DNA from 3 places in the Paenibacillus odorifer genome. Region 2 is predicted to be linked to each of the others. Evidence: predicted binding sites of a transcription regulator. Region 2 holds the regulator's gene; each other region holds the start of a gene.
What was found. Region 2 encodes Rex, which represses fermentation and respiration genes when NADH is low (regulators of the CRP and FNR family bind a similar motif). Its sites were predicted from a motif close to TTGTGAAATATTTCACAA; they were not measured.
Positions count from the first base shown of each region.

Region 1: the regulator Rex is predicted to act here: its motif matches at 1,814-1,831, upstream of nadA (quinolinate synthase NadA).
Region 3: the regulator Rex is predicted to act here: its motif matches at 3,045-3,062, upstream of adhE (bifunctional acetaldehyde-CoA/alcohol dehydrogenase).

Region 1 covers NZ_CP009428.1:73,139-77,837, forward strand. Annotated here, with positions in the region: gene ftsH (ATP-dependent zinc metalloprotease FtsH) at 1-1,642, shown strand, start outside; gene nadA (quinolinate synthase NadA) at 1,902-2,840, shown strand; gene nadB (L-aspartate oxidase) at 2,880-4,496, shown strand; gene nadC (carboxylating nicotinate-nucleotide diphosphorylase) at 4,486-4,699, shown strand, end outside.
Region 2 covers NZ_CP009428.1:4,563,415-4,568,113, forward strand. Annotated here, with positions in the region: gene PODO_RS19890 (amidohydrolase) at 1-1,264, opposite strand, end outside; gene PODO_RS19895 (redox-sensing transcriptional repressor Rex) at 1,251-1,904, opposite strand; gene dinG (ATP-dependent DNA helicase DinG) at 2,035-4,699, opposite strand, start outside.
Region 3 covers NZ_CP009428.1:4,843,644-4,848,342, forward strand. Annotated here, with positions in the region: gene pflB (formate C-acetyltransferase) at 1-95, opposite strand, end outside; gene adhE (bifunctional acetaldehyde-CoA/alcohol dehydrogenase) at 348-2,969, opposite strand; gene PODO_RS21215 (ABC transporter substrate-binding protein) at 3,375-4,699, opposite strand, start outside.

The DNA of each region.
Region 1 (4,699 bases), 2.3 Mb from region 2:
GGCGCAAGGTGGCGGCGGTAAAGTCATGAATTTCGGCAAGAGCAAGGCTCGGTTATATAATGAAGAGAAGAAGAAAATCAGCTTTGAGGATGTTGCAGGGGCGGACGAAGAGAAGCAAGAGCTTGTCGAAGTCGTTGAGTTCCTGAAAGATCCACGCAAATTTGCAGCTGTCGGCGCACGTATTCCTAAGGGCGTATTGCTTGTAGGTCCTCCGGGAACAGGTAAAACATTGCTTGCCCGTGCGGTAGCAGGTGAAGCTGGCGTTCCTTTCTTTAGTATTTCCGGTTCTGACTTTGTGGAAATGTTCGTGGGTGTCGGTGCTTCTCGGGTACGTGATTTGTTCGAGAATGCTAAGAAGAATGCTCCATGTATTATCTTCATTGATGAAATTGATGCTGTGGGTCGTCAGCGTGGTGCCGGTCTTGGTGGCGGACATGACGAGCGTGAGCAGACGCTTAACCAATTGCTGGTTGAGATGGATGGATTCGGTGGTAACGAAGGCATTATTATTGTAGCGGCGACTAACCGCGCTGATATACTTGATCCGGCATTGCTTCGTCCAGGACGTTTTGACCGTCAAATTACGGTTGACCGTCCTGATGTGAAAGGCCGTGAAGCTGTACTTAAGGTGCACGCTCGTAACAAACCGCTTACGAAAGATGTAAGACTGGATGTTGTTGCTAAACGCACAACCGGATTCACAGGTGCTGATTTGGAGAATCTGCTGAATGAGGCAGCTTTGCTAGCTGCACGCCGTAACCGTAAAGATATTTCCATGATTGAAGTGGATGAAGCTATTGACCGTGTTATCGTAGGAACTGAGAAACGCAGCCGTGTGATCAGTGACCGCGAGAAACGTATTGTAGCTTATCATGAAGCAGGCCATACTATTGCTGGTTACTTCCTTGAGCACGCCGATATGGTGCATAAAGTTACTATTATCCCACGCGGACGTGCAGGCGGATACGTTATTATGCTTCCGAAGGAAGATCGGATGATCGTTACCAAGCAGGAGCTTTTAGATAAGGTTACTGGATTACTTGGTGGACGTGTTGCCGAAGAATTGTTTATTGGTGAGATCGGTACGGGTGCATACAGTGACTTCCAACAGGCTACGCGCATCGTGCGTGCCATGATTATGGAGTACGGTATGAGCGATAAGCTTGGACCTATGCAGTTCGGATCTTCTCAAGGTCAAGTATTCTTAGGTCGTGATATTGGGCATGAACAGAATTACAGTGACTCCATTGCTTATGAGATTGATCAGGAAATGCAGAACTTTATTACTTCGAGTTACGAACGTTGTAAAGATCTGTTGATCAAACACTCCAAAGAAATGCACTTGATTGCCAATACATTACTTGAGAAAGAAACACTTGAGCTTGATCAGATCACACAACTGATTGAACAAGGATTCCTTTCCGAGGATGGTAAACCAGAGGGTGGCGAAGGTGTTGCCCATGAAGTTGGCGAGCCTGTCATCGACAATATCGGTGATGTGCGAGTTCGCATTCAAGGCAAGCCTGAGGACGAACAGTCCACACTTCCTGACTTATCAAAGGATATCCCGAATAACCCTGATTCTGAGGGTAATGACGGTTCCGATGATGACAACAAAGGTGGGGGCACTAGCCTTACCTAATTGGGTCCACCATTCATATGATGTAAATTTATCCGGAGAACGTAACTGTTCTCCGGATTTTTTATTTTAATTTTTAAGGGATTCTATGCCTTAAAGCCTGTCCAGTTACATTGACAGGGGCTGGAACGTTGTGTACATTAGTGATTAATATTACTTACTATTTATATCAGCATGTTCATTTTTTCACCATGATGGCGCATGCCATTTGATAACATCATGTCGGCGAAAAGCCGCGAGGATTTAAGGGGGAGAACAATCGGTGGAAGCTCTGGCGCTTGAGCGCAAGCAGGAACAGAATCGAGAACTTCGTATACGTCTTGAACAGCTTAAAAAGGAACGAAACGCAATCATTTTAGCTCATTATTATCAGCGTGATGAAATTCAGGAGGTTGCCGATTTCCGGGGCGACTCTTTTTTACTCGCTCAGAAGGCTGCAGAGACAGATGCGGAAGTTATTGTATTCTGCGGTGTTCATTTCATGGGGGAAAGTGCAAAAATTTTAGCCCCGAACAAAACCGTCCTAATTCCTGATGAACGTGCAGGCTGTCCAATGGCAGATATGGTCAATGTAGACGGTTTACGTAAGCTAAAAGCTCAACATCCAAATGCTAAAGTAGTCACTTATATCAACTCGTCCGCCGAGATTAAAGCAGAAACCGATATTTGTTGTACCTCTGCTAATGCTGTGAAAGTAATCGAATCCCTTGACGCCGAAGAGATTATTTGGGTCCCAGATAAGAATCTTGGTCAATATGTACAAGATCAGACGGGCAAGAAGCTGATTATCTGGGAAGGTTATTGCAACACTCACGACATGTTGACCGTCAAAGATGTAGTAGAGATGAGAGCAAAATATCCAGATGCGGAATTTGTAGTTCATCCAGAGTGTCGTCCTGAAGTAGTGGCCATGGGTGACTATGTAGGCAGCACTACATCAATTCTGGAGTATTGCCGGAAATCGGATCGTAAGCAATTTATCGTTGGAACGGAAGATGGTACCGGATATCAGCTTCGTAAGGATAGTCCAGATAAAGAATTCCATTTTGCTACCAAATTTCTTGTTTGTCCTAATATGAAAGTTAATAATCTAAAAAAACTGGTGAAATGCCTGGAGACGATGAAGCCACAAATCTATGTACCGCCTGCTGTCGCCGACAAAGCCAGAACATCCCTAGAGCGCATGCTACAAGTCCGGTAGCATGCGCTACTCTTTCGTTGAAACAGGTGAAAAGCGGTCATGATTCCACAATATTTGGTTGATTTTGATCTTCGGGATATTCCTACGGTAAAGACAGATTGTATTGTTATTGGTTCAGGGATTGCCGGATTATTCACGGCTATTAAAGCCAGTGAAGATCGGCGTGTCATAATGATCACAAAGAAATCAGTAATGGAAAGTAATACTCGCTATGCACAGGGGGGGATCGCAGCTGTTATAGCTGAGGATGATTCCCCTGCATACCACCGGCAGGATACCTTAATGGCCGGTGCAGGTCTTTGCTCCTCAACAGCTGTCGATGCACTTGTTAATGAAGGGCCGGAAGGCGTTCATGAGTTAATTCGCTTAGGAACCCTGTTTGATAAGGAAGATGGGGTACTGGCTTTGACTCAGGAAGGAGCGCACAGCCACCGCCGTATTTTGCATGCAAATGGGGATGCTACTGGTTATGAGATTGTTCGTGCATTGGCGGAACAGGTAGCGGAACATGAGAATATTGAGGTCTGGGATGATCATTATGTTATCGATCTCATCACTGAAGGTGGCGAATGTGTAGGCGCATTATTGCAGCGGCCCGGTGGTGGACGGTTGTTCCTGCAAGGGGATGCGACCATTTTGTGCTCTGGTGGAGCAGGACAATTATATCGATACACTACCAACCCTGAGGTAGCTACAGGAGATGGTGTAGCGATCGCCTATCGCGCTGGTGCTCATATACGAGATATGGAATTTATTCAATTTCATCCTACAGCACTTAGTTACCCAGGAGCTCCTAGATTTTTAATCTCCGAAGCTGTGCGTGGGGAAGGAGCAGTCTTGCGCAATATTAATGGAGAGCGGTTCATGGAGCGTTATCATAACCTGCTTGAACTAGCCCCGCGGGATATTGTAGCGCGAGCTATTGTAAGTGAAATGGAACTTACTAAATCAACGTTCGTTTATTTGGATATTACACATGAATCTCCAGAGATGGTGAAGCATCGGTTTCCCACAATATATGAGACATGTATGGGCTATGGACTGGATATTACAAGTGATTGGATTCCAGTGGCTCCTGCTGCGCATTATATGATGGGGGGGATTAAGACCGATCTGAATGGAGAGAGTACCGTCCCGCGTCTGTTTGCTTGCGGAGAGGTTTCCTCCACAGGCCTGCATGGCGCTAACCGTTTAGCTAGTAATTCTTTATCTGAGGCCATTGTATTTGGACAGCGTATTATTGATCGGATTCATGAGCTTTCCCCGCTGGACCGTGATATTTTATCGGTTATCAGTAACGAGGGCCGTGTAGATTCGCCAACTCAAGCTATTGTGGAACGTCGTTTGAAGCTACAGAAGGTAATGGTTCGATATGCCGGACTACGTCGTAACGAAGAGATGTTACTTAAAGGATTAGATGAATTAAAACGACAGCTGCCAATCTTTGGATCAGCTTTGTCCAAACGTGAGGAATATGAATTTGCTAATATGCTGACCTGCTGTTTGCTTGTGACAGAGTCTGCTCTGGCACGGGAAGAGAGCCGTGGGGCGCATTACCGTGAGGATTATCCGCAGCGGGATGATGATCAGTGGCGTAAGCACCTGCTTCAAATTCGCGAACTGGGAATAGTGGAGGAATTAAGCGATGATGTTTAATGGTTACAATGAAGAACTAGTACAATCTATCAAGGCTTGGTTGCGGGAAGATGTTGGTTCCGGAGATGTAACCACGCAGATGACGATTCCAGTGGGCCATGAGTCCAAAGGGATTATTCATGCCAAGGAAGATGGGATAATTTGTGGCATCCCAATTGCAGAGCTGGTCTTTGAAATTGTGGATCCGGCGCTTAGTTTTACAG
Region 2 (4,699 bases):
TACGCCGGATAGCTTCCTCATCCAGGGTTAAGCATTGTCCATGCTTGATGACCTGTTTACCATTCACCCACACATGCTCAACATCCTTAGCGCTAGCAGAGTAAACTGCATGAGACAACAGATCTGTGTGTGGCAGCAAATGCGGCTGATCTATATCAATTGCAATGAAATCAGCTTTCATCCCAACAGCAAGTCTGCCTACATTATTTAAAAAGATGGACTGGGCGCCATATTCTGTAGCCATACGTAGAGCTTCTGGAGCTGGAACAGCCGTTGGATCACCGCTGACACCCTTATGAATGAGAGCTGCAAGCCGCATCTCTTCAAACATATCCAAGTTATTGTTGCTTGCCGCGCCATCCGTGCCAAGAGACACCTTCACACCAGCTTTTAGAAGATCAGTAACCCGAGCCACTCCGCTAGCCAGCTTCAAATTACTGCCCGGATTATGAGAGACACCCACATTATGGCGAGCCAAGATCTCAATCTCTTCATCATTTAAATGAACACCATGTGCAACTATCGAGGGACGTGTGAACATTCCAAGATTCTCTAAGTGAGCTACAGGACGCAACCCGTAATCCGCCACATTTTGTTCCACTTCACGTTTCGTTTCGGACATATGCGTATGCATCGGTAAATCCAGATCATGCGCTGCCTGCACGAACTTAACCAGGAAGTCCGGAGGGCAAGTATAAGGGGCGTGCGGTGAGATCATAGTAGTAATTCTACCGTCAGCCTTTCCATGCCAGTTACGGGCAAAAGAAATCGCTTCCGCAAGCTTGTGATTCTGTACATCCTCTGGACATAACCCGATCACACCACGCATCAATACGGAACGGATACCTGATAACTCAGCTACCTCAGCTACTCGGTCCATGTGATCATACATATCGAGGAAGGTCGTAGTTCCACCCTTCAGCATTTCCAATACAGATAAGGAGGTTCCCCAGTATACATCATCACCGGTGAACTTTTCCTCCATCGGCCACATTTTCTCCTGAAGCCACACTTGTAGCGCTAAATCATCTCCATATCCACGCAGCAAAGACATCGCCGCATGACCATGTGTGTTTACAAGTCCAGGCATGAACAGCAGACGGCTGCCATCAACCACTTGCACTCCAGCTTCCATCTGAGGCTCTTCTTTTCCTATGTAAGTGATTAAATCATCTTCAATAGTCATATATCCACTCAGAACCGGCTCATCCGTTCCCGGAGTCAGAAAATACCCGCCCTTAATTATCGTTTTATTGTTGTTCATGTTCGCTTTCTTCCTTTCCATCCCGCAAGTAATAAGCAAGACTTTGCAGATCAGTTGTAAAATCAGCTGCATGCACCCGGATATTCGGTGGTGTCTTCAGAATCACAGGGGCAAAGTTCAAAATTGCTTCAATCCCAGAAGAAATGAGAATATCTGCTACATTTTGAGCTTCTGAATCAGGTACGGTAATAATGGCAATGCGAATACCTTGCTCACGAATCGTGCTGCCTAGTTCATCCATCGGTTGCACAGTAAGGGAGTTGATCTTACGTCCAACCTTAGGAGCGTACGAATCAAATATAGCCGTGATTTTCATAGTATCTTTGAGATATGCATTGTAATTAGACAAGGCATGTCCGAGATTACCTGCCCCTACTAAAGCTACATTAAGCTGTTGATCCAGCTTCAGAATATGACGGATTTTCTCAATAAGATACGTTACATCATAGCCGATACCTTTTCTGCCGAAGTCACCAAAATACGCTAAATCCTTACGAATCTGTGCGGGATTAAGATCAAGCTTTTGTCCAAGTTCCTGAGAGGAAACTGTTAATATTTCGCGATTCTGGAGATCATTCAAAAAACGCAAATACACAGGTAGTCTGCGAACAACGGCTTCTGATATTTTATCCGATTTCATATTTTTCCTCCTAAAAATAGTAATGTTCTTGTGAAAATCCATATTCTAACGTATACCTCTCCTTATTAAGGGCGGTACTGTAACTTACCGCCCTTAAGGATAAGGAGGAGCTAAACTGAAGACGAGCATTTTAAGAAGCGCCGCCATCCTCTAGCCATTCCGCTATGCGGGGGACCATTTGATCAGTCAGCATATGCTCCATTTTGGGACCAGGCAATGAATAAAGGAAATACTTCCCGTAATGAGATTCAATAACCCTTGTATCATAAACAATAACTATTCCGCGATCCTGCGCCGTGCGAACCAGTCTTCCGAATCCCTGCTTAAAACGAATAACCGCTTGAGGAACAGACAATTTCATGAATGGATTCTTCTTCTGAGCCTGCAATAACTCCGACTTCGCTTCCGCCAACGGGTGATTCGGCGGTTGAAACGGAAGTCTCACGATGGCCAGGCAAGTCAGTGCTTCACCTGGAATATCTACACCTTCCCAGAAGCTGCTCGTCCCCAGCAGAACGGATGCTGCACTGTCCTGAAAGCGGCGGATCAGCTTGCTCCGGCTGCCACCTTCCACGCCTTGACCAAGCACCGTAATCTCTTGTGAGGCCAAAGCCTCTTTAAGCGGATCATATACCTGACGCAGCATTTTATAAGAAGTAAACAGAACCAGCATCCGCCCACGTGTTGTTTTGGCAGCTTCTGCTAACGACTGTACGAGTGTATCGACAAATCGAGCATCGCCCACACTGCCCTTCACACTAGGAAAATCACGCGGTATAACTAGCAGCGCCTGCTCGCGATACTTAAAGGGAGATGGAAGGAGTGAGGTCATTAGACGTCCCTCTTCCGCAGCTTCGTTAAGTCCGAGATTATCAATCATAAACTGAAAAGATTTATCTACAGACAGCGTCGCCGAGGTAAGCACGATGCTTTTTTTCTTATCGAAGAACAACTCTTTAAGCTGGCTGCTAACATCCACAGGGACGGCATACATCTGCAGTGATTTGCTGCGGTAATTTCCATTTGCCTCCAGCCAATATACTACATTATCGTCATTCAGCCCCATAAAGAATCTTACTTGCTCACGTATGGAAGCCAAATCCTTAAATAAACCGCTAATATCAGTAACAAGACTGTCTGCTGAGGATTGGCTTTCCTGGTCACGCATCTCATTAAGCATTTTATCACCCTTACGGATGATGGCGCTTAACGTCAGATTCATAGTGTTCTCAAGCGCAACTAATTCATCCCAATCCTTCGGCTTACGGGCAGGAAGCAAACGCATAACCAGTTGCCCCGCTTCCCCTGCTGCTGCATCACTGCGTTCCGGCAAAAGGCTGAACAGCTTGTCGCTGAGTGCATCCCAGGTTTCTTTGACGGTAAGCAGATCCGGGTAGATCCGATCGATGACTCCGCTCCATTCTGAAGCCTCTTCACTGCCTGACGACTGTAAGATCTGGCGCAGAGCAGGAAGCTGTCCGTTTCGGCTATCTTTATACAGTCGCGATAACGTGTGTGCCACAGTGAAATGCTTCATATGCATGCCAAGATGTTTACCAGCCACATCTTCTAAATGATGTGCTTCATCAATTACAAGATGCTCGTAAGCCGGAAGCAGCTGGTGCCCAGCTTTAACATCTGCGAATAGCTTGGAATGGTTCGTAATAACCACGTCAGCAATCCCAGCTTCATGCTTGGCCCTATGATAATAGCATTTGCGGAACCACGGGCAGGAACGGCCCAGACAGGAATCGGTATCGCTTGCCACCGTCTCCCAGAAATCACCGCCCCGGCCGCTTAAATTCAGCTCTTCATCATCCCCTGATTCACTTTGAGTGAGCCATACGATCATCTGAGCTGCAGTAAGCGCATCTTCCCTTGGGCTTATAAAGTCCTTTTTATTAATTTTATGCTCAAACTTACGCAGACACAAATAATGTCCTCTTCCCTTAAAAATAGCAGCTTTAAACGGAAAAGGAACTACCTGCGTTAACAAAGGGATATCCCGCTCGCGCAATTGATCCTGCAGATTAATGGTATGAGTGCTGACCATGACTTTTTCATTGGTGCGAACGCTTTGATAAATGGCAGGCAACAAATAACCGAGCGATTTACCGGTTCCTGTGCCCGCTTCGATCAGTAGGTGTTTGTCTTCGGCAAGTGCCGTCATCACCTCATTGATCATAATATCCTGAGCTTCCCGGCTTTCATACTGCGGTAATGTGTCTTTAAGTCGTTTGGTTACTTCGTCCATATAATCAGTAAAAGATAAATTCGCTAGCGGATTCTCAGCATGCTCATCTCTAGGTGGCGCTAACTCCGTCCAGTCTCCTACTGCAAGCGCTAATTGACGATAGAAAGTCAGATCACCTTCGGGCTGTAGCGTCTCCGCTTCCCGCTCTCGCAGCAGACCATCAAAGTACCAGCCCAGATCACTATCCTCTTCGGTAAACAGCTCACAGAGTCTCTGGATCGTAAGCAGCGGCAGCTCGTAGAGCTCCTCCAGACATTTCAACAGCACTAAAGCAGTCGCAAGTGCATCACTATCTGCCTGATGCGGACGATCATGTGTCACTCCAAAATGAGCACTGACAGAGCCTAGCTGATAAGATGTGAGCGAAGGAAAGCAAATTTTCAGAAAATCAATCGTATCCAAAATCCGCCCTTGAAATGGCAAATAACCACAACGATCTAAAGCATTTTGTAAAAAATGGAAGTCGAAAGCGACATTATGCCCTACAAGCACAACATCATCCAAGAGCGGAACTAGCTCCATCATCATCTCATCCAGCTCA
Region 3 (4,699 bases), 280 kb from region 2:
AAGTTGTTAACGTCAACTTTTCTGGACCATTTACCTTTTGTAAAACTTCTCCAACCGGATTTCACTTCTTGTACATCTTTTTCAATCACCGACATGCTAAATCCCTCCATCTATATTTATAATATTTGTAGAGATCGCGGGCTTGAAGGTTGATCCCGTGTCTCGTGATCCCAAGAAAGATATGGTTGTTCGAAAATTCACAATCATTGTTCCATGTATGGGACCGTTGTTTATATAAACATTTTAGTTTATTTTCTATAAATAGACTGTGACAAATATCACCTTTCCGGTGATATTTGTCACTTATATCTAGTCCACAACCATCCTATTATCTACTTAACCAAATATTAATTATCAAATCTTCCGTAGAAAGCATTACGGTACACATCTGCAAGTTCAGATACCAGTGGCAGCTTAGGATTGGCAGTTGTACATTGATCTTCAAATGCACGGTCAGCCAAGTAATCTACACGGGATTCAAAATCCTTAGGATCAAAGCCCAGTTGTTGGAAGGATTCTTCGATACCCAGTTTTTTGTTCATATCGCGAATAGCATTGATCAGGCTAGTTACACCTTCTTCAGTTGTGCGAGCTGGCAATCCCAGAATACGGGCGATTTCTGCATAACGCTCGTCAGCTACGAAGTGTGAATATTTAGGGAACGAAGCGAACTTCGTAGGTTTCTTAGCATTGTAACGAATAACGTGTGGCATAAGGATCGCATTAGTACGACCGTGAGCAGTGTGATATTGACCGCCCCATTTATGCGCTAAACTGTGGTTAATACCCAGGAAAGCATTAGCAAAGGCCATACCAGCAAGTGTTGATGCGTTATGCATTTTCTCACGGGCAACTCTGTCGCCTTCAAGCGCCGATTTTTCAAGGTATTGGAATACCAATTGGATTGCTTTAATTGCCAGACCATCAGTGTAGTCACTCGCCATAACTGATACATAAGCTTCGATGGCATGTGTCAATACGTCCATACCTGTATCAGCTACAGCAGTTTTTGGCAAGCTATATACGAACTCTGGATCAATGATAGCTACGTCTGGAGTTAGCTCGTAGTCAGCCAAAGGATATTTAGTGTGTTGTTCAGTTGTTTTATCGGTAATAACTGCGAAAGATGTTACTTCCGAACCCGTACCCGAAGTAGTTGGAATCGCTACAAACTTAGCTTTGTTTCCAAGTTTAGGGAATTTGTAAACCCGTTTACGGATATCCATGAATTTTTGTTTCAGACCGTTAAAGTCTGCGTCTGGATGTTCATAGAATAACCACATTCCTTTTGCAGCATCCATTGGGGAACCACCACCAAGTGCGATGATGCAGTCCGGTTGGAATCTGTTCATCATTGCTGTACCTTTTTCAACTGTAGTTGTCGATGGATCTGGTTCAACTTCCGAGAACACTTCGATCGCTACAGGAGTTTGGCGTTGACGCAGGTAATGTTCAACTCTCTCAACATATCCGAGCTTAACCATCATTGGGTCAGTGATAATTGCGACACGTGTGATATCAGGCATTTTGGTCAGGTACTGAGTAGCGCCTTTTTCGAAATAGATCTTGTCAGGTACTTTAAACCATTGCATATTCACGGTACGACGATTCACCCTTTTCACGTTGATCAAATTAATTGCTGTAACGTTTTGCGACACGGAGTTACGACCATAAGATCCGCAGCCCAGCGTCAACGAAGGGATGTTAGTGTTATAGATATCGCCGATCGCACCATGAGTGGAAGGCGAGTTAACGAGAATACGTCCTGTTTGCAGACGGTTGGAGAACTTCATGATTACTTCTTCGTTGTTGGAGTGGATAGCCGAACTATGGCCCATACCACCAAATTCAACAACTTGTGCTGCGCGTTCGATACCTTGATCTGCGTTTTTAACTTTGTAGCAAGCAAGCACAGGACTCAATTTTTCAGCGGACAATGGATATTTAGTGCCTACACCTTCAAGTTCTGCTACCAGAATCTTAGTGCCGGCAGGAACTTGAATGCCGCACATTTCAGCAATTTTCACTGCGGATTGTCCAACGATTGCTGGGTTAACCGCACATTTATCAACGTTCATAGCGCCGCTAGTAAGTTTGGCAGCTTCTTCTTTGTTAACAAAGTAGCAGCCATTAGCGATCATTTTCTTTTTCACTTGATCAAAGATTGGTTCTTCGATAATAACAGCTTGCTCGGAAGCACAGATCATACCATTATCAAATGTTTTGGAAAGAATGATGTCCGTTACGGCTTGATCGATATCCGCGCTCTTTTCGATGAATGCAGGTACGTTACCAGGACCTACGCCAAGAGCTGGTTTACCACAGCTATAAGCTGCTTTTACCATTGCTGAACCGCCTGTTGCGAGAATAAGTGCAACGTCAGGGTTGTTCATCAAAGCGTTTGTTTTGTCCATTGTTGGCATTTCAATCCATTGGATACAATTCTCAGGTGCGCCAGCTTTTACAGCCGCATCATGAAGAATTCTAGCAGCAGCTGCACTACACTCTTGCGCAGATGGGTGGAAACCGAATATAATAGGGTTCCGTGTCTTAATCGAAATCAACGCTTTAAACATCGTGGTGGATGTAGGGTTGGTTACCGGTGTGATACCCATTACAATTCCGACGGGCTCAGCAATTTTTTGGAAGCTTTCATAAGCATTGTCTTCAATAACGCCTACTGTTTTATCGTATTTAATTCCGTGCCAGATATATTCTGTCGAGAAGATGTTTTTAGTAATTTTGTCTTCGTAAACCCCGCGGCCAGTTTCTTCTACAGCCAATTTAGCGAGGTACATATGTTTGTCGAGTCCAGCCAACGCCATTGCATGAACGATTGTGTCAACTTGCTCTTGATCCAGCGCCATGAATGCCTCATGTGCTTTTTTCGCTTTATCCACTAAAGTCTGAATATACTCTTCAGCGGTAGTTTGTTTAACTTGGGCGGCGACTTCGTTCTTAACTGCCATCTCCCTCGTCCTCCTGTCAATTTTTAGGTTGTTTTTCTCTACACATTTATCTTATCACATCATTTCCACCTTGTATAGTGAAATCTTTCACAAAGTATAAAGTTTTTTTGATTTGTTTTCAAAGCGCTTTCATTCGATCATATTATAGCTTTTTTACCATTATTTATGCTTTATTATTCCTTAAATTTAAAGTTTATGTTTAAAAAGACAAGAACTGATACCCATTTTCTACCTTTCCGCTCGCAAAAATATTTTAAAAAAGCAAATCTAATTTTGTTGACACTCTATTTTTCCATTGGCCTCTAAAAAATAGTCGGATGCCCCCCGTCGTGTTGATTTATAAAAATATCAATAATATAAACATAAAAAAACCGACTCCTATGGAGCCGGTTCTGTTCTTCCTAGCTATTCTACTTTAATTGTGTCGAAGAATTTCTCTTGCACTGTTTTGGCAGCAGCTTCAAGCTGTGTCTTGGAATCTGTTCCTTTTTTGGAGAACAGCTCTTGAATTACATTGGACATGGTTGCGTAGTAGTCCTGTGTATTGTATTGCGCTTCCGGTTTACCGTCCAGCAAACCTAAAATATCAGGGCTGTATTGATATACATTTGTATATTTATCATACACAGCTTTCGTTTTCTTGCCGAAGTCAGAATCTGCAGAATAGTAATCTAAGAGCGGCGGAATAAAGTATTTACCATCCGTTGTACGTTGTTGCAGAACCGCATCCAGTGCTTCTAGACCTTTATCGGAGAAGTAATCAAATGTAATATAACGGAATGCCATTTCTTGCTCGTCTGGTGTTGCATTTGGATTGATTACAAGGTAGTCACCACCAAGTACCCCGGTGTGTTTTCCGCCTTTTTCCATTGCAGGCATTGGATACGTAAGTACATCTTCTGGTTTCAGACCGCCCTGATTCAACGCTTGCTCAATAACACCGTCAGATCCAGCCATTACCATTGCTGTACGACTTTGTTGGAATGCGCCTACAGCATCACCCCAGCCCAGTGCCCAGTCCTGAGGAATCGCGTTTGCTTCCCATCTAAGTTTCTTGTAGAAATCCAGCGCTTTAATCCCAGCCTCAGAATTAAAAGTAGCTACAACCTTACCGCCTTCAATCTTCTGAATTTCACCGCCAGCTTCGAACAGGAAGTTGGTCCAGTTCCAGCCTGCTTCATTCCCTTTACCCATTGGAGCAATACCGGAAATCCCTTTTTTGGTATCAGCTACGCCTTTGGCGGTATTCAGCATATCATCCCAAGTCCAATCCATAGGTGGAACAGCAACGCCTTTTTCGTCCAGCATTTTTTTGTTGATCATTGTGGTTGTTACATAACCCTTTTGAGTTACGCCGAAGACTTTACCGTCAATGATAAATTGATTTTGGAGAACCGGGTTAATTTGATCCTTAAATTCGTATTTATTCCACAGATCCGTAATGTCAGCTACCCAGCCTTTTTCAACTAGGAATTTTGCTTCTGTAGCGTAGGTGTTAAAGAAGGTTGGAGCTTCATTCGCTGCCATTTTGATGCCGATTTCACTTACATTGTACTGCCAATCGTCTTTGACGATTTCAACATTCGGATATTCCTCTTGGAAACGTTTGATCTTGTCATCTTCCTGTGCTCTAACTTCGGTTAGGTCAGGGGTTGGATAGTGAATTTTGATGGTCACTTTTCTTTGTGTGATATCATCAGTTGGCGCTGCTGTAGCACTGCCAGCATTAT